2 linked regions of the Constrictibacter sp. MBR-5 genome follow. The protein of the gene in region 1 interacts with the protein of each later gene in a pairwise test. Links are inferred from orthologs where the notes say so. Each region holds a gene or a part of one and is shown on either strand. Other genes may lie near its edges. The genes, in order: ligA and leuS.

Region 1 (8,347 bases):
CAGGGATCGGATTGGCGCTCGGCGATGTCGGGCTCGGCATCGGCCTCGGCATCGCGATCGGTATCGCGATGAACATCGCCGCCAAGGGAGGCGGAGGCAGATGATCTGCCCCCGCCTCCTCAGAGCGACCGTCGCCTAGGCCGCCAGATCGAAGAGCAGGATCTCGGCGTCGGCGCTCGCCTCGATCCGAAGGTCGCGCTCCTCCGAGACCGCCGCCGCGTCGCCCTGCGCCAGTTCGGTCCCCTGCACCGTCACGCTGCCCCGCGCCACCTGCACCCAGGCGTGGCGGCCCTCGGCGATGGCATGCGTCACGCTGTCGCCCGCTGCCAGGCGTCCGATGTGAAGTTCGGCGTCCTGGTGGATCGTCACCGCACCATCGCGGCCGTCGCGAGCGGCGACGAGGCGCAGCCGGCCGCTCAGCTCTTCGGGCGCGAACCGCTTCTCCTCGTAGCCGGGGGTAAGGCCGGCGCGCTCCGGCAGGATCCAGATCTGCAGCAGGTGCACCGGCTCATCCTTCGAGGCGTTGAACTCGCTGTGCAGGATCCCGGTCCCGGCCGTCATGCGCTGCACGTCGCCGGGTCCGATCACGGAGCCGTTGCCCAGGCTGTCGCGGTGGGCGAGGGCGCCCTCCAGCACCCAGGTCACGATCTCCATGTCGCGGTGCGGGTGGGTGTCGAAGCCCGCTCCCGGCGCCACCCAGTCCTCGTTGATCACGCGCAGGTCGCTGAATCCCATGTGCGCGGGGTCGCGGTAATGGCCGAAGGAGAAGCTGTGGCGGCTGTCCAGCCAGCCGAAATTGGCCTTGCCCCGTTCCTCGCTGCGTCGAATCCTGATCATCGTCGTCTCCTGATGCTCGGTTGCTCCAGAAGATGGTCAGGCCCGGATCGTCAACAATCGACCCTGCGGGAAGCAGATCCGTTCCAGATCGGAAGCAATCGGGCGGTCAGCGCCTCAGCCGCCGATCAGCTCGCGCCACTCCTCCTCCGACACCACCGTCACCCCCAGCTCGCGCGCCTTCGTGGCCTTCGATCCCGGCTTGCCGCCGACGACCAGATAGTCGGTGCTGCCGGACACCGACCCGGCGACCTTGGCGCCGAGACTCTCGGCCCGCGCCTTGGCCTCGCTCCGGCCCATGCTCTCCAGCGTGCCGGTGAAGACCACCGTCTTGCCGGAGATGGGCGAGGTCGCCTGCGGTGCCTCCACCGCCGTGACGGTGATCTCGGACAGCAGGTCGTCGAGCAGCCGCCGATTGTGCTCCTCTGCGAAAAAGGCCGTCAGGTCCTCAGCGACGCTCGGTCCGATCTGGTCGATGGCGATCAGGTCCCGCCGCGCCGGGCTTTCGGGGTCGAGCGCGCCCATCATCGCCTCCATCCAGGCGCCGACGGTGCCGTAGTGCCGCGCCAGCAGGCGCGCCGTCGCCTCGCCGACCTGTCGGATGCCCAGGGCATAGATGAACCGGTCGAGTCCGATCGTCCGCCGCTGCTCTATCGCGTCGACCAGCTTCGTCACCGACTGCCGGCCCCAGCCTTCGCGCGACTCCAGCGCGTCCGTCCTGTTCTTCAGGCGGAAGATGTCGGCCGGCGACTTGATCAGCTCGTCTTCCCAAAAGGCGAGGATGTGCTTCCGGCCCAGGCCCTCGATGTCGAACGCGGCGCGCGAGACGAAATGCTTCAGCCGCTCCACCGCCTGCGCCGGGCAGATCAGGCCGCCGGTACAGCGCCGCACGACGTCCTGCGTCCCGGTTTCGGGATCGGTCTGCCGCACGGCGAGGCTGCCGCAGGCGGGGCAACGGTCGGGAAAGACGAAGGGCACGCTGTCCTTCGGCCGTTTCGCCGGGACTGCGGAGACGACCTGCGGGATGACGTCGCCGGCGCGCTGGATGACGACGGTGTCGCCGACGCGCACGTCCTTGCGCGCGATCTCGTCCTCGTTGTGCAGGGTCGCGCGCCGCACCACGACGCCGCCCACCGTCACCGGCGCCAGATAGGCCACCGGGGTGAGGGCGCCGGTACGGCCGACCTGGATCTCGATCCGCTCCAGCACGGTCTCCGCCTGCTCGGCGGCGAACTTGTGCGCGATCGCCCAGCGTGGTGCGCGGCTGACCATGCCGAGCCGCTCCTGCCAGTCGAAGCGGCTGATCTTGTAGACGACGCCGTCGATCTCGTAGTCCAGCCCGGCGCGGGCCTCGCCGATCTCCCGATAAAAGGCCAGCGCCTCGTCGGCCGACGTGCAGCGCCGGACCAGTGGGTTGACCGGAAATCCCCAGGCCTTCAGCCGCTCCAGGAACGCCCACTGGCTGTCGCCGGCGGGCTCGCTGATCTCGCCCCAGGAATAGCCGAAGAAGCGCAACTTCCGCCTCGCGGTGACCGACGGGTCGAGCTGGCGCAGCGATCCGGAGGCCGAGTTGCGCGGATTGGCGTAGAGCGGCTCGCCCGCCGCCTCGCGCGCCTCGTTCATGTCGCGGAAGTCATGGCGGCGCATGTAGATCTCGCCGCGCACCTCCAGAACGTCCGGCGCGTCGCCCTTCAGCCTGCTCGGTATGTCGCCGATCGTGCGGATGTTGGCGGTGACGTCCTCGCCCTGGGTGCCGTCGCCGCGCGTGGCACCGAGCACGAGCCGGCCCTTCTCGTAGCGCAGCGAGATCGACAGGCCGTCGATCTTCGGCTCGGCTACCATCTCGACGGGCTCGTCCTCGCCGAGGCTGAGGAAGCGCCGCACCCGCGCGACGAACTCGTGCACCGCATCGGGGTCGAACGCGTTCTGCAGCGACAGCATCGGTCGGGCATGCCTGACGGTCCGGAAGCCCTCGGCCACCGGCGCCCCCACCCGCTGCGACGGGCTGTCGTCGCGGATGAGGCCAGGAAAGCGCGCCTCGATCGCCTCGTTGCGCAGCCGCAGCGCGTCGTATTCCGCATCCTCCACGGTCGGCGCCGACTCGACATAGTAGCGCCTGTCATGCGCGGCGATCTCCGCCGCCAGCCGCTCCAGCTCGGCCGCCGCCTGCTCGTCGGTCAGATCCTCGACGGCAATCCGATCGAACGTCTTCACCGCCGCCCCGCACTGCATGACATCGTCGACTTCCCCGAATGATTCAGGCGTTTTCCGCGGCGAGCAGGCTGTCCGCCGCGGCGCGGGCCGCGTCGGTGATCCGGGCGCCGGACAGCATGCGGGCGATCTCCTCGCGGCGGGCGAGGGGATCCAGCTCCTCGACGTCGGTGACCGTGGTCGCTCCGACCCGCTTCGCCACGTGCCAGTGCCGCCCGGCACGCGCCGCTACCTGGGGCGAATGCGTCACCACCAGTACCTGGACGGTCTCCGCCAGCCGCGCCAGCCGTTCGCCCACCGCGGCGGCGACGGCGCCGCCGATGCCCGCGTCGACCTCGTCGAAGACCAGCGTGTCGGCGCTGCCGGAGCGCGAGAGCACCACCTTCAGCGCCAGCATGAACCGGGCGAGTTCGCCGCCCGACGCGATCCGCGCCAGCGGCCCGTGCGGCGCGCCGGGATTCGTCGCGACCTCGAAGGCGACGCGGTCGGCCCCCGTCGGACCCCAGCCCGTCTCCGGCAGTTCCTCGATGCGGGTGCGAAAGGCGGCCTTGTCCAGCTTCAGCGGCGACAGTTCCGCCGTCACCGCCTTGTCCAGGCGCTTCCCTGCCTTGACGCGCGCGACGGAGAGTGCTGCGGCTGCGTCCCGGTAGCGTGTACGCGCCGCGTCGGCGGCGGCGCGCAGCCGGTCGAGCGCGATGTCGCCGCCTTCGAGTGCCTCGAGCCGCTCGCGCAGCGCCGCATGCAGTGCGGGCAGGGCATCGGGCTCGACCCCGTGCTTGCGCGCCACGCCGCGCAGGGCGAACAGCCGTTCCTCCACGTCCTCGGCTCGCCCGCCGTCCGTTTCGATGCGGCTGCTCGCCGCCTCGATGCCGGCGGTCGCCTCGGCGAGTTCGATGGAGGCGCGTTCCAGGGCGGACAGCGGCTCGTCGAGCAGGCCGCCGGTCATCTCCGCGACCCGCTCCAGCGCGCGCTGCGCCGCACCGATCGCCGCCGCCACCCGATTGTCCTCGCCGAGGGCCGCACCGGCGGCGTTGAGCGCCTCGACGATGCGCTCCCGGTTGACCAGCGTGCTGCGCAGGTCGGCCAGTTCGGTTTCCTCGCCAACGCGCGGTGCCAGGCTGTCCAGCTCTTCCAGCGCCGCCCGCAACAGCTCCTCGTCGCGACGTGCGGCATCCGCCTCGCTGCGCGTCCGTTCCCAGGCGTCGACCGCCCCGCGCCAGTTCCGCCACGCCGTATCGGCCGCTGCCAGCGCCGGCTCGTGGGCGCCGAAGGCGTCGAGCAGTCCGCGGTGGCTCGCCGGATCCATCAGGCCGCGCGTGTCGAACTGGCCCTGGATCTCGACCAGCGCCTCGCCGACCTGCCGCAGCAGGCCGACGGATACCGGCTCGTCGTTGATGAAGGCGCGGCTCCGACCGTCCGGCGTCACGATCCGGCGCACGATCATCTCGTCGGCGGGAAGGTCCTGTTCGGCGAGAAGCGCGAAGACCGGGTGGTCGGCGGCGAGGTCGAAACCGGCGGTGACGACCGCGCGCTCGGCTCCGGCCCGAACCAGCCCCGCGTCCGCACGGGCACCCAGCGCCAGTCCCAGTGCGTCCAGGAGAATCGACTTGCCGGCACCGGTCTCGCCGGTGAGCGCGCACAATCCGCGCGCGAAAGTGAGATCGAGGCGCTCGATGAGGACGACATCCCGTATGGACAGCGTCGTCAGCATGCTCCGATCAGAAGACGCTGTTCCAGGCGCGGCCCAGCAGGCCGGGCTGTTCGGACGGTGGCCGTACGTCCTTGCCTTCCAGCAGCGCGTAGCTGTCCATGTACCACTCGCTGCCAGGATAGTTGTGCCCCAGCACGGCCGCCACGCGATAGGCCTGATCCTTCAGGCCGAGCGCCAGGTAGGCCTCGGTCATCCGGTGCAGCGCCTCCGGCACGTGGGTCGTCGTCTGATACTGCTCCACGACCTTCTTGAACCGGTTGATCGCCGCCAGCCAATGCCCGCGCTTCAGATAGAAGCGGCCGATCTCCATCTCCTTGCCGGCGAGATGGTCGCGCGTCAGGTCCAGCTTCAGCTTCGCGTCGCGCGCATAGTCCGTGTTCGGGAAGCGGCGAATCACCTCGTCGAGGGCGTTGAGCGCCAGTTCGGTCGAGCGCTGGTCGCGGCCCACGTCGGTGATCTGCTTGTAGTAGGTCAGCGCCTTCAGATAGTAGGCGAAGGCGATGTCCGGGCTGCCGGGATGGAGCTGGATGAAGCGGTCGAGCGCCACGATCGCGTCGTCGAAGGAATCGTTCTCATAGTGCGCATGCGCCGCCATGAGCTGAGCCTTCGTCGCCCAGACCGAATAGGGATGCTGCCGCTCCACCTCGTCGAACAGGCGCGCTGCCGTGGCGTAGTTGCTCTGGTCGAGCGCATCCATTCCCTCGTTGTAGAGCTCCTCGACCGGGCGCTCCACATACTTCGGCTCGTTGCTGGTGCTGCCGCACCCGGCGATCAGGAGCGAGACGGCGACAGCCGCGGCGAGACGGACGACGCGACGGGTGGGCTGGGACGGGTGCATGAGTCTGAACGTCTCTCCGACTGCGAAGCGGCGGCCGCGCCGTTCCGATAGGCGTGGCTCGAACGGGCCCCACCACCGCCCGTCGTCACCGGGCTGCTGTATAGCATGGAGCTTCCGCGGCACCAAAGATGGGCAGCGCGTGGGCCCGCGTCCATCGTCCGCTCAAGTATCGCGCTCCTTATCTTCCGGCCCGAACGATCAGGCCGCTCGCCGGGCGGGCCGGCATCCGCGCGAGGTCGATGTGCAGATCCTGCTCCGGCACGGCGTAGCTCGTCTCGGTGCAGAGGAGGCGCACCGTCCGCTCCAGGACGGCGTTCGTCACCCATTCCCCGGCACAGCGATGGCCGGCGAAATGGTCGCCGCCACCTTGCGGGACGAGTGCGTTGGCGCGCGGCTGCACGCCGTCGAAACGCTCCGGCCGGAAGGTTTCCGGCTCGTCCCACAGGCGCGGGTCTCGATTGGTGCCGTAGAGGTCCAGAAGCGCCCACGTCCCTGGCTGCAGGGTTTCGCCACGCCACGTGACGGGCTCGCGTACGAGGCCGCCGACGAACGGGAAGAACGGGTAGAAGCGACGGGTCTCCAGGACGAAGGCGGCGACCTCGGCGTCCGTCCCGTGCGCCACCCGTTCCCTCTGCCGCGGATCGCGGTGCAGTGCGAGCGCCGCAAAGACGATGTAGCGGCCGATGGCCACGGTCGGGCGCAGGAGGTTCAACAGTTCGACCGCCGCCACGCGTTCCGGCAGCAGCGACCCGTCGTCGTCGCGATGCAGCGCGAAGGCCCGGAGCGGGCTGTCCTCGCGGGCGATGTCGGGCTCGGCCCGTACAGTGCGGACGAGGGCTCGCGCCCACCGCTCCGTGCGGGCCCGCAGCAGCTGGGCGCGCCAGTTACGCGGCCCGACGGATCCGGCGCCGTCGATCATGGCGCTCAGCTCCCGCGTGAGGCGGCTGGCGCGGTTCGCGTCCAGCGGCACGCCCGCCCAGCGGCAGACTGCCCGGCAGAGGACCTGCTCGGCCTCGTCGAGCAGTACGACCGTTTCGCCGGCCTGCCACTGCCCCGTGCGTGCACGCCACGCGTCGGCCACCGCCGCGACGAGGCCCTCCGTGCTGGCCGGCGTCATCAGCGCCATGAACATGCGCTTGCGACGGCGGTGGGCGGGGCCGTCGAGTCCCTGGACGCTGCCCTCGTCCTGAAGCAGCCACAAAGCCGACTTCGGCGTGGCGCCCCGGCGGGTCATCCGGTCGCCTTCGTAGAAGAGCGCGGCCGCCTCCTCGCCGATCATGCAGGTGACCGGTCGGAGCATCAGGCGCGTCCGCACCGTGTCGCTGCCGTAGCGGCGGCAGCGGTTGGAGATGAAGCGGTAGCCCTCCGACAGGAGCGCAGGCGTCGCATCGAAGGCGCGGTCGCGCGGAATTCCGTCCATGAACCCTTCGGCGGCGCGCCGGCCGCCCGTCGCGGCCGGTCCATCCTCTCAATGGATGACCGCCGCTGCGGTTCCGCCGGACTCAGATCTGGTCGTCCGCCAATGCCATCACGGAGCGGCCGCCGCGTTCGATTGGGGCCAGCAGCGCGGTCCCCGTCGGCACGATGTGTTCCGCATAGAATCGTGCGGTCACCAGCTTCGCCTCCAGGAATCCCGGATCGCCTTCGCCCGCTTCCATCTGGCGCAGCGCCGCCAGTGCGCCCTTCGCGAGCAGCCAGCCGCCGACGACGGTCCCGGTCAGGCGGAGATAGTAGGACGCCCCGGCTGCGGCGGCGGCCATGTCGTCGCGCGCGATCTCGATCAGGGCTTCCGTCGCGCGTTCGAGCGTGCCGATCGCGGTGTCGAGGGCCAGCCGTATCACCTCGATGTCGTCACCGCGTCCGGCGGCGAGGTCGGCATCGAGGCTCCGCATCTCCGCGATGAGGCTGCGCATCGCCTCGCCCCGGTCGCGCATCAGCTTGCGGCCGAACAGGTCGAGCGCCTGGATGCCGTTGGTGCCTTCGTAGATCGGCGCGATCCGTGCGTCGCGATAATGCTGTGCCGCACCCGTCTCCTCGATGAAGCCCATGCCGCCGTGGATCTGCACGCCGATCGAGGCGACCTCGACGCCGACATCGGTCGACCAAGCCTTGACCACCGGGATGAGAAGGTCGACCCGTGCCTGGATGGCGCGGCGGCGATCCGCGTCGGGGTCGCGGCGCGCACCGTCCAGCCCGGCGGCGGCGTAGTAGGCGAGGGCCCGCACCGCTTCCGTCTGCGCGCGCATCGTCATCAGCATGCGGCGAACGTCGGGATGGCGGATGATCGCGGCGGGGGCGTCGCCGCCCTTGCCCGAGGGGTCGCGCCCCTGGGTCCGCTCGTGCGCGTAGGCGCGCGCCTGCTGCAGCGCCCGCTCGGCGATCGCGACGCCCTGCAGGCCCACGCCCAGCCGCGCATTGTTCATCATCGTGAACATGTACTCGATGCCGCGGCACTCTTCGCCGACCAGATAGCCGATTGCCCCGCCACCGTCGCCATAGGCCATGACGCAGGTTGGGCTCGCATGAATCCCGAGCTTGTGTTCGATCGACGCGACACGCAGGTCGTTGCGCTCGCCGGGCGAGCCGTCGGGCTTCGGCAGGTATTTCGGCACGATGAAGAGCGAGATGCCCTTCACGCCGGGCGGTGCGTCCGGCGTGCGCGCCAGCACCATGTGGACAATGTTGTCCGTCAGATCGTGCTCGCCGTAGGTGATGTAGATCTTCTGGCCGGTGATCCGGTAGTGGTCGCCCTC
Region 2 (10,539 bases), on another replicon or contig:
TCGGATCCCAGCGGGCATGCGCCTCCGGATTGACGAAGGCGAGCGTCAGCTTGCCCTGCGGCGGCCGGATTCCCTGGCGGAAGAGGAAATCCACGGCGATCGCGCCGCAGATCTCGTTGCCGTGGGTCAAGGCGCAGACCATGACGTGCGGCCCCGGCCGGCCCGAATCGAAGGTGTGGACATAGTCGATGCCGACATTCCCCTGCCGGTAGGGAGAAATATCCGGCGCCGTCAGTTCGATCGGGTAGGTGTTTGCGTTCTTGTCGCTCAAATCGCGTCCTCCGCATGGATGCCCCATTCCGGCGGGCCGGACGCGCGGCGTCAAGGATGGCGTGGCGGCCGACGGGCACTGCGGGTCGTGGCCCCGATTGATCCCGCCTCCTGCTGTGCTAGGGTCCGCCCCCGATTTTCCCGCAGGAAGTCACGCCCCGTGCCCGATTCGGATCTCCTCCCCACGCTCCAGCGGATCGCCGATGCGCTGGAGCGGCTCGCACCGCCGCCGCCCGCCGCAACCGTCGTCACCGCGGCCGACGCCTTCATCTGGCATCCGGGCGGCCGCCTCGAGCCGGTGCCCAAGGTCAGCCGGGTGGAGATCGGCCTACTGCGCGGCGTTGACCATGTTCGCGAGACCCTGCTCGACAACACGCGGCGCTTCGCCCAGGGCCTGCCGGCCAACAACGCCCTCCTCTGGGGCGCGCGCGGCATGGGCAAGAGCTCGCTCGTCAAGGCGGCGCATGCCCAGGTGAACCAGGAGGCTCCCGGCGCCCTCGCCCTGGTCGAGATCCACCGCGAGGACCTCGCAACGCTTCCCGACCTGCTGCACATCCTGCGCGAGACCGACCGGCGCTGGGTTCTGTTCTGCGACGACCTGTCCTTCGACGGCGGCGACGCCAGCTACAAGTCGCTGAAGGCCGTGCTGGAGGGCGGACTCGAGGGCCGGCCGGCCAACGTGATCTTCTACGCCACGTCTAACCGGCGACACCTGATGCCGCGCGACATGATCGAGAACGAGCGCGCCACCGCGATCAACCCCGGCGAAGCGGTCGAGGAGAAGGTTTCGCTGTCCGACCGCTTCGGCCTGTGGCTCGGTTTCCACACCTGTGACCACGACACCTACCTCTCGATGGTCTCCGGCTACTGTGCGCGCTACGGCCTCGCGATCTCGGACGAGGAGCTGCGGCGTGAGGCGAACGAATGGTCCATGACGCGCGGCGGTCGCTCGGGCCGTGTCGCGTGGCAGTTCGTACAGGATCTCGCCGGCCGGCTCGGCAAGCCGCTGAACTGAGGGCCGATGGCGGCGCCGCGACGGCGGCGCTCGCCTGGACCGGCGCCGCCGGCCGGTGACACTATGGGTGCAACCAACGATTCGAGGGAGCACCCGGATGGATTTCGGCATCGCGGTCGCCACGGCGGCCGACTCGTGGAAGGTCGTCCAGCGCGCCGAGGAACTCGGCTTTACCCACGCCTGGTTCTACGACACGCAGATGCTCAGCGCGGACTGCTTCGTCGCCATGGGTGCGGCGGCGATGAAGACGAGCAGAATCCGTCTCGGCACCGGCGTCCTCATTCCGTCCAACCGCATCGCCCCGGTCGCGGCGAACGCCTTCGCCTCGCTGAACCAGCTCGCACCCGGCCGGATCGACTTCGGCGTCGGCACGGGATTCACGGGACGGCGGGCGATGGGTCTCGGCGCGATCAAGCTCGCCGAGATGGAAGAGTATATCCGTGTCGTCATGGCGCTTCTGCGTGACGAGACCGTCGAGGCAGCTTTCGAAGGCCAGCGACGCAAGATCCGCTTCCTCAACCCCGAGATCGGCCTGATCAACACCCGCGACCCGGTGGCGCTGCACGTCTCGGCCTACGGCCCGAAGGGACGCGCACTGGCGGCGAAGCTCGGCGCCGGCTGGCTGAACTTCATCGGCGACGTCGACACGGCGATCACCGGACTGGAAGGCATGCGGCAGAGCTGGACCGCCGCCGGGCGCGACACCGGCGATCTTTCGGCCACGGCATTCGCCCTGGGCTGTGTGCTGAAGGACGGCGAGCCTGCCGATTCGGAGCGCGCCATGGCACAGGCCGGGCCGCGCGCCGCAGTCATCCTGCACCGCGCCGCGGACGAGGCGCTCGCCGGACTGCCGAACAGCACGCCGGTCTCGGGCGAACTGGCCGAAGCGGTCGACGGATACGTGAAGGTGGCGCGGGGCTTCGAGCCGACGGACGCGCCCTACCTGCAGAACCATCGCGGGCATCTGATGTTCGTGAAGCCGGAGGAACGCCGGTTCGTCACGGCGGATCTCATCCGCTCGACCAGCTTCACCGCCGAGGAAGGTGCGCTGAAGCAGCGCGTCGAGGCGCTGCGCGCGGCAGGCTATGGGCAGTTCACGATCCAGATCGTGCCCGGACAGGAGGATGCTATCGACGATTGGGGCCGGATCAAGCGCGCATTCTGACGGAGCGCGGGCGTCTCACCCGCCCCTTTTCTTCCATCGGAGCGATGCGGCACCGGGGCGAAGGGGTGGGCCAGACGCCCGCGCTCCGCAAAAGAAAAGAGCGGGCCGCAAGGCCCGCTCCCCCTCCCCCCCAATCCGACGCGGCCCGGCTTTCGCCGGGCCGGCGAGATCAGAAGCTGATGACCGTACCGACGACGGCGACGATCGCGTCGTCGAAGTCGTTCGGGTTGCCGGTCTGAGTGTCGTAGTACAGCGCCGTCGCACGGAGCTGCATGCCCGGGGCGTAGACGTACTGCGCGCCGATCGTGTAGCGGTCGACATCGTTGTCGGCAGCGCTGTCGTCTTCCTGCATGGCGACCGAAGCGCCGAGGCGCAGCGGACCATTGGCCCACGCGAGGCCGGCCGCCCAGACGTCGCGGTCCTGGCTGCCATCAAGACCCTGGTTGTCCGTGAAATAGCCGCCGCCGACGGTGAATCCTGCGAAGGACAGATTCAGGCCCGCCGTCCAGTTCGACCGATCGTCGAAGTCACCGGCAGCGTTGTTCGCTTCGAGGTTACCGAAGCTGTACGTCAGACCGGCCAGGACACCGAAATCGCCGAACTTGTTCTCGTAGTTCAGGCCCATTTCGATGACGTCTTCCTGGGCACCGATATTGTTGTCGACCGCGGGAACCGTCGAACCAGCGCCACCGTCCTCGGTGTTGTCCGGCGTCCAGGAGATACCGAAGCCGAAGCCGGCGAAGCGCGGCGTGAAGTAGGTGATCTTGTCGGAGTCGCTGGTGATGTTCGGCGCATAGGCGAAGCCGACACCGTACGGGCTGTAGTTCGGATCCGCGCCGTCGAAGTTGGCGTCGGCGGCCGGCGCACCGTAGGACATCAGGTAGGCGGCCGAGTTCTCGGAGCCGAGAACGACCTTACCGAAGTCGCCCTGGAAGTAGAGGTAGGATTCGTCGATCTGGTCGCCGCAGGTCTCGGCTTCGAGCTGCACGTCGACACCGACCTTCATGCCGTTGTCGAGCGCGACTTCGCCGCGGAAGTGGACTTCGGCCTCGCGGAAGAAGTCGACGTTGCGACGATTCTGGTCATTGTCGGCCTCAAGATAGCCGAAATAGGCCTGGAAGTAGCCATGCACACCGAGCGAAAGGCGCTCAGCAGCGCTCGCGGGGCTGGCAATCGCCGCCATGCCGGTCGCCGCCGCCAGCGCGGTGGTGGCAAGAAGGGTCTTTCTCACTATCGTTCTCCTTTCGGATCCACACACGCGCCGACGCCCCTCAGGTCCGTCGCCGCTCTGCCTGCCGGCTCCCGACCGAAATGACCGGCCGGCAGAAGGTCTGTACAAGCAGGACGGATCCTATCCATCGGACCGCCGGTGACAAAGCCGTCAGAAAGGCACTTGTGCTTTAAATCGGACACTGTGGCGTCATTGCCACAAGCACTGTGGCGGCCGCTCTGCCGCCCCCGGCAGCGACCGCTGTTAACATCGCCCCGACCTCTCCCTATATTCGCCCGGCTTCGGGGGCCTCCGGATTCGGGGGATTGAGGCGAACGAGGATCGGAAGAACAGCATATGCGTCGGACACTCACCCATCTCGCCGCCGTGGCGGTATTGACCGGGCTCGCTGCGGGCTGCGCCTCCGATGCGAAGGTCGAGCAGCGCTACCCCGACAAGGGCCAGACGACCTCGGGCGCGAACAATCCCGAGTACGGCCAGCCTCAAGGCCTCTTTGGTGAAGGCGGGATCAATCTCTTCGGCGGCGGCAACCGCAGCCGGGATGCGGAGGGCGGTGGCGGCAGCGGGATCGGCGTCAACGCCTATCTCTGGCGTGCCTCGCTCGATACGGTCGCCTTCATGCCTCTCGCCTCGGCCGATCCCTTCGGCGGCGTGATCATCACCGACTGGTATGCGCCGCCCGAAGCGCCGGACGAACGCTTCAAGGCCACCGTCTACATTCTCGACCGGCAGCTCCGTGCCGACGGTGTCCGGGTGGCGCTGTTCAAGCAGCGGCGCAGCGGCCCGGACTGGGTCAATGCCGAAGTCGACACCAAGCTCGCGACCGAACTCGAGAACAGCATTCTCGCCCGTGCCCGCGAACTGCGCGTGGCCGGCCGGCAGTGACGGTCGCCCGGGCGGCGTTCGTACGCGGATCGCTTCGCGCGCCGCGCCACATTCGTTAGAACAGCGGGGGCCGGCGACGCGGTTCGCGGCAACCGGCCGACGGTTTCGTGAATTTCAACTGCGCCGGGCCCGCGGAGGGGTCGCATGTCCCGCTATAATGCCAAGGTTGTCGAATCGCGCTGGCAGGCCGCCTGGGAGGCGCGCGGCGCCTTCGCGGCCAAGGCCAACCCCGAGCGCCCGAAATACTACGTCCTGGAGATGTTCCCCTACCCCTCGGGGCGCATCCACATGGGCCACGTCCGCAACTTCACCCTCGGCGACGTGGTGGCGCGCTACAAGACGGCGCGCGGATTCAACGTACTCCACCCGATGGGCTGGGACGCGTTCGGCCTGCCGGCCGAGAACGCCGCCTTCGAGGCCAAGGTGCATCCGGGCAAGTGGACGCGCGAGAACATCGCGACCATGCGCCGCCAGCTCCAGTCCATGGGCCTCTCCTACGACTGGAGCCGCGAGATCGCGACCTGCGAGCCGGAATACTACCGGCACGAGCAGGCGATGTTCCTCGACTTCCTGGACAAGGGCCTCGCCTACAAGAAGGAGTCCTGGGTCAACTGGGATCCCGTCGAGAACACCGTGCTCGCCAACGAGCAGGTGATCGACGGCCGCGGTTGGCGCTCCGGCGCCCCGGTCGAGCGGCGCAAGCTGGCGCAGTGGTTCCTGCGCATCACCGCCTATGGCGACGAACTGCTCGAATCGCTGAAGACCCTCGACCGCTGGCCCGACAGGGTTCGGCTGATGCAGGAGAACTGGATCGGCCGCTCCGACGGTGCGCGTGTCCGCTTCCCGCTGAAGGGCCGCGACGACACGCTGGAAGTCTACACGACCAGGCCCGATACGCTGTTCGGCGCCTCGTTCTGCGCGATCTCCGCCGACCACCCGCTCGCCGCGGAACTCGCTGCCGGCAACCCGAAACTGACCGACTTCATCGCCGACTGCCGCCGCACCGGCACCAGCGAGGCGGCGATCGAGACCGCCGAGAAGAAGGGCTTCGACACCGGCCTGCGCGCCGTCCACCCGCTCGACGAGACGATCGAACTCCCGGTCTACGTAGCCAATTTCGTGCTGATGGAATACGGGACCGGCGCCATCTTCGGCTGCCCGGCCCACGACCAGCGCGACCTGGACTTCGCCCGCAAGTACGGCCGCCCGGTGACGCCGGTCGTCCTGCCGCCCGGCGCCGACCCGGCGAGTTTCACGATCGGCACCGAGGCCTATACCGGCGACGGCAGCCTGTTCAATTCGCGCTTCCTAGACGGCATGTCGGTGCCCGACGCCAAGCGCGCCGTCGGCGAGCGGCTCGAATCGCTGAAGGCGGGCGAGCGCACCACGGTCTACCGCCTGCGCGACTGGGGCGTCTCGCGCCAGCGCTACTGGGGCTGCCCGATCCCCGTCATCCACTGCCCGGCCTGCGGCACGGTCCCGGTGCCGCGCGACCAGCTGCCCGTCACTCTGCCCGAGGACGTCACCTTCGACGCACCCGGCAACCCCCTCGACCGGCACCCGACCTGGAAGCACGTCGCCTGCCCGACATGCGGTGCTGCGGCCGAGCGCGAGACGGACACGTTCGACACCTTCTTCGAATCGTCCTGGTATTTCCTGCGCTTCTGCTCGCCGCACGACGACGGCATGTTCGACCGCGAAGCGGTGCAGTACTGGATGGCCGTCGACCAGTATATCGGCGGCGTCGAGCATGCGGTGCTGCACCTGCTCTACTCGCGGTTCTTCACCCGCGCCCTGCGCGACTGCGGCCATCTCGACCTCGCCGAGCCGTTCGCCGGCCTCTTCACCCAGGGCATGGTCTGCCACGAGACCTATCGCGCCCCGGACGGCAAGTGGCTGCTGCCCCAGGAGGTGGACCGCAGGGCCGACGGTACGGTCGTCCGCATCGACGACGGCACGCCGGTCACGGTCGGCCGTTCGGAGAAGATGTCGAAGTCGCGCAAGAACGTCGTCGATCCCGAGAACATCATCGAGAGCTACGGCGCCGACACCGCGCGCCTCTTCATGATGTCGGACAGCCCGCCGGATCGCGACCTCGAATGGACCGAGGCAGGCGCCGACGGCGCCTGGCGCTACCTCAACCGGCTCTGGCGCCTGGTGAACGAGCCGCAGGCCGCCCTCCCCGGCCCCGGTACGCCGCCCCCCGCCGACCTGTCCGCAGCGCTGCTCGACGCCCGCAAGGCGATCCACAAGGGCATCGCCGGCGTCACCGACGACCTGGACCGCTTCCACTTCAACAAGGCGGTCGCCCGCATCCGCGAACTGACCAACGCGATCGCCCCCTTGGACGGCAGCACCGAGCCCGGTGCCGGCGCCGTCCTGCGCGAAGGCATCGAGGCGGTCGTCCGGCTGATCGCGCCGATCACCCCGCACCTCGCCGAGGAGCTCTGGCTGCAGCTGGGCCACGAGACGCCCCTGGTCGCCACGCCGTGGCCGGAAGCCGACGCCGCGCTGACGGTGGACGACGAGATCACCCTGGCGGTACAGGTGAACGGCAAGCTGCGCGGCACGATCGCCCTGCCGCGCGACGCCGGAAAGGAGCAGGCCGAAGCGGCCGCCCTCGCCCTGCCGGCCGTCGAGAAGCTTCTGGAAGGCCGTTCGCCGCGCAAGGTGATCGTCGTGCCGAACAAGGTCGTCAATGTCGTCGCCTAGGCGCATGCGCGTTGCGCGGGCCGCGGTCCTGCTGCTCGCCCTCGCGCTGCCGGCCTGCGGGTTCAAGCCACTGTACGGCACAAGCGACGGCGGCAGCGGCGTCTCCCCTGAGCTCGCGGCGGTCGAGGTCGGCAACATCCCGGACCGGCCGGGCCAGCAACTCCGCACGCATCTGGAACTGCTGCTCGACCCGCGCGGGACCGGCGGCCCGGCGCGCTATGGGCTCCAGGTGAAACTGCGGAGCGACACCGCGGACGTCGCCATCCGCCGCGACGAGACCGCCACGCGCCGCGACGTCAGCATGTGGGCGAGTTACGTCCTGACCGACCTGAACGGCGGCGCCGTCCTGACCAGCGGGCAGGCGCGCGCGGTGAACAGCTACAACGTCGTCGCCTCCGACGTCGCCACCCGTGCCGGCGAAGAGGATGCCCGCGATGCGGCGCTCCGGCGGCTCGCCGAAGAGCTCCGCACCCGCCTCGCCATCTATTTCGAACGCCACGGCGCCGGCTCGGGCACCGCACGCTGAACGGGGCGCTGCGATGAAGATACAGCCCGCCCGGGCCGATGCCTTCGTCGCCCGGCCCGACCCCGCCATCCGGGCCGTCCTGTTATTCGGCCCCGACGACGGACTGGTGCGCGAGCGCGCCGCCGCACTGGCGCGCACCGTGGTGGCCGACCTTCGCGATCCCTTCCGTGTCGCCGAGACCACCGGCGCGGCGCTGCGTGCCGACCCGGCATGGCTCGCCGATGAGGCGGCGTCGATCGCCTTCGGCGGCGGCCGCCGCGTCGTCCGGATCCGCGGCGTCGGCGACGGCGAGACGACCGCCTTCGAGCGATTCCTGGACGATCCCATGGGCGATGCCCTCGTCGTCGCCGAGGCGTCGGACCTGCCGGCCCGCTCGGCCCTGCGCAAGCTCTTCGAGGACGCCAAGATCGCGGCGGCGATCGCCTGCTACGTCGAGGAGGGCGACCAACTCGAGGGTTTCATCGCCCGGACGCTGTCCGCGGCCAAGGTAAGGATCGAGCAGGACGCGCTGGAGGTGCTGGCCGCCCGCCTCGGCGGCGACCGAATCATGACGCGCAACGAGGTCGAGAAGCTGGCGCTCTATGTCGGCGCCGGCGGGACCGCGACCGTCGCGGACGTCGAGGCCAGCGTCGGCGACGCGGCCGATCTCTCGCTGCAGGACGTCGCCTTTGCCACCGGCTCGGGCGATATGGACCGCCTGCTCCAGTCGCTCGACCGTGCCTACGCCGCCGGGGAAAGTCCCATCCGCATCCTCCGCGCGGCGTCCGAGCACTTCCGTCGCCTTCATGTCACGGCGGCGCGCATCGCCAAGGGCATGGCGCTACCCCAGGCGGCGGGCATGCTGAAGCCAAAGGTGTTCTGGAAGCAGACCAACGAGTTCCAGGCCCAGGCCAAACGCTGGCCGGAGCCCTGGCTGGCGGCGGCGCTCGACCGCCTCGCCCAGGCGGAGATCGATTGCAAGACCACCGGCTATCCCGACCGCGCGATCTGCGCGCGGGTGCTGATGGAGGTCGGCAGGGCCGCCGCCCGCCGGTAGCGTCCGACCGGGAAGGGGCCGGTCAGCCCTGCCCCGCCGCCCCCTGCGCCAGCCCCGCCGCGGCCTCGGCCAGCAGCCACTCCCGGAACGCCTTGATCTTCGGCTTGTCGGCGCTCGCAGGCGGACAGACGATCCAGTAGCCGTAGCTCCCCGGCAGGATCAGGTCGAACGGCCGCACCAGCAGCCCCTGCGCCATCGCGTCCATGACCAGGGCCGTCCGGCCCATCGCCACGCCCTGCCCGGCGATCGCCGCCTGGACCATCATCGCGGCATCGCCGAAGCGCGGCCCCCGCTCGGCATTGACCTGCGTGGCGCCCGCCGCGTGCAGCCAGTCGCGCCAGCCCGGGTTCGGCTCGTGCGGGAAATGCTCGTCGTGCAGCAGCACGTGGTGGCGCAGGTCGCAGGGGGTGTAGAGCGGATGCGCACCGCCGAGCAGTGCCGGATTGCAGACGGGGAAATACTCCTCGCGCATCAGCAGGCAGGTGTTCAGCTCCGGATAGCGGCCGATGCCGTAGCGCAACCCGACGTCGACATCCTCGCGGGCGAAATCCGTCACCTGTATGGATGCCGCGATGCGCAGGTCGATCTCCGGATGGACCTCGCGGAAACGTCCGATTCGCGGCACCAGCCAGCAGGCGGCGAAGGAAGGGATGACGCTGACGGTCAGGATGCCCTCGCGCTCCCCCGCCCGCAGTCGCCGCGTCGCCGTCGACAGTTCGTCGAATGCCGCCCGCACCGACGGAAGCAGCTGCTGTCCCTCGTCGGTCAGAAGCAGCGCACGGTGCATGCGCCGGAACAGCGGCACGCCGAGATCGTCCTCGAGCAGCTTGATCTGGTGGCTGACCGCCGCCTGCGTGACGTGGAGTTCCGCCGCCGCCCGGGTGAAGGAGAGGTGCCGCGCGGCCGCCTCGAAGACGCGCAGGGCATTCAGCGGTGGCAGGCGCATGGACACTTCCTCGGATCAATACGGCTCATGCGGACGATGAAAAAACGTCGTTTGAGCGAGCCGCCCCGCGGCGTCATTCCTATAGCTGAGCCGGAGCGACGGCGGCAGAGACGCCGCCGCCCGGATCAACTTCGCTAATCCACCACAAAGGTCGTCGCCATGTCATCGGTCAACGGAATGACAAAGGGTGCGGCCGGCATCTTCAGACCGGCTGCTTCGGGTTTCGGCATCGTCCGCCTCTTCGAGCGCGTGCTCGACTGGCAGGAGCGATCGAAGCAGCGCGTCCATCTCATGGAACTCGATGATCGCATGCTGCGCGACATCGGCATGACCCGCGCCGATGCGGTGCGTGAATACCGCAAGCAGCCCTGGTTGCCCTGACCGGCGCCCCTGGCCGGCCCGGATAGGCCCCCATCCGGGCCGGCCGCCGTTCCACGGAGGGTTGGCGTAACGGCCGGGAACCCATATCTGTGGGCTTCCCGACCGAAGAGCCCGTGGAACATGCGCCGACACGCCACAGCCTTCCTCGTCCTTGCCGCCCTGTCCCCTGCATTCGCCGCTCCGGCCGACGCCCAGGAGGCGAAGTTCGTCGGGGATTTCGGCGCGTGGGCGGCATACACCTATACGGTGGAAGGTTCCCCCGCCTGCTACATCGCCAGCAAGCCGACCAGCAGCGAGGGCGAGTATGACCGCCGCGGCGAAGTGTTCGCCCTGGTGACTCATCGCGTCGCCGACGATGTCGTCGGCGAGGTC

The links.
Region 2: the proteins of ligA (region 1) and leuS interact in binary tests that used the Escherichia coli proteins (3 or more experiments, as listed by UniProt). The link is inferred for Constrictibacter sp. MBR-5 from one-to-one orthologs.

The regions. Positions count from the first base shown.
Region 1 is NZ_JBEPTK010000005.1:302,776-311,122, forward strand. The notes cover bases 510-3,442. They hold ligA (NAD-dependent DNA ligase LigA), read right to left. Parts: upstream 3,067-3,442; coding sequence 952-3,066; downstream 510-951. Other genes in these bases: ABIE65_RS13660 (pirin family protein), read right to left, coding at 510-837; recN (DNA repair protein RecN), read right to left, coding at 3,092-3,442. Also shown: ABIE65_RS13655 (hypothetical protein), read left to right, coding at 1-104; more of ABIE65_RS13660, read right to left, coding at 136-509; more of recN, read right to left, coding at 3,443-4,756; ABIE65_RS13675 (outer membrane protein assembly factor BamD), read right to left, coding at 4,764-5,594; ABIE65_RS13680 (cytochrome P450), read right to left, coding at 5,773-7,014; ABIE65_RS13685 (acyl-CoA dehydrogenase), read right to left, coding at 7,097-8,347. UniProt on the Escherichia coli protein: DNA ligase that catalyzes the formation of phosphodiester linkages between 5'-phosphoryl and 3'-hydroxyl groups in double-stranded DNA using NAD as a coenzyme and as the energy source for the reaction.
Region 2 is NZ_JBEPTK010000004.1:456,433-466,971, forward strand. The notes cover bases 4,410-7,494. They hold leuS (leucine--tRNA ligase), read left to right. Parts: upstream 4,410-4,710; coding sequence 4,711-7,278; downstream 7,279-7,494. Other genes in these bases: ABIE65_RS12250 (DUF3576 domain-containing protein), read left to right, coding at 4,410-4,566; lptE (LPS assembly lipoprotein LptE), read left to right, coding at 7,265-7,494. Also shown: ABIE65_RS12230 (M14 family metallopeptidase), read right to left, coding at 1-271; ABIE65_RS12235 (ATP-binding protein), read left to right, coding at 431-1,285; ABIE65_RS12240 (LLM class flavin-dependent oxidoreductase), read left to right, coding at 1,383-2,450; ABIE65_RS12245 (porin), read right to left, coding at 2,620-3,681; more of ABIE65_RS12250, read left to right, coding at 4,018-4,409; more of lptE, read left to right, coding at 7,495-7,804; holA (DNA polymerase III subunit delta), read left to right, coding at 7,818-8,840; ABIE65_RS12270 (transcriptional regulator GcvA), read right to left, coding at 8,863-9,786; ABIE65_RS12275 (DUF1127 domain-containing protein), read left to right, coding at 9,964-10,167; ABIE65_RS12280 (invasion associated locus B family protein), read left to right, coding at 10,288-10,539.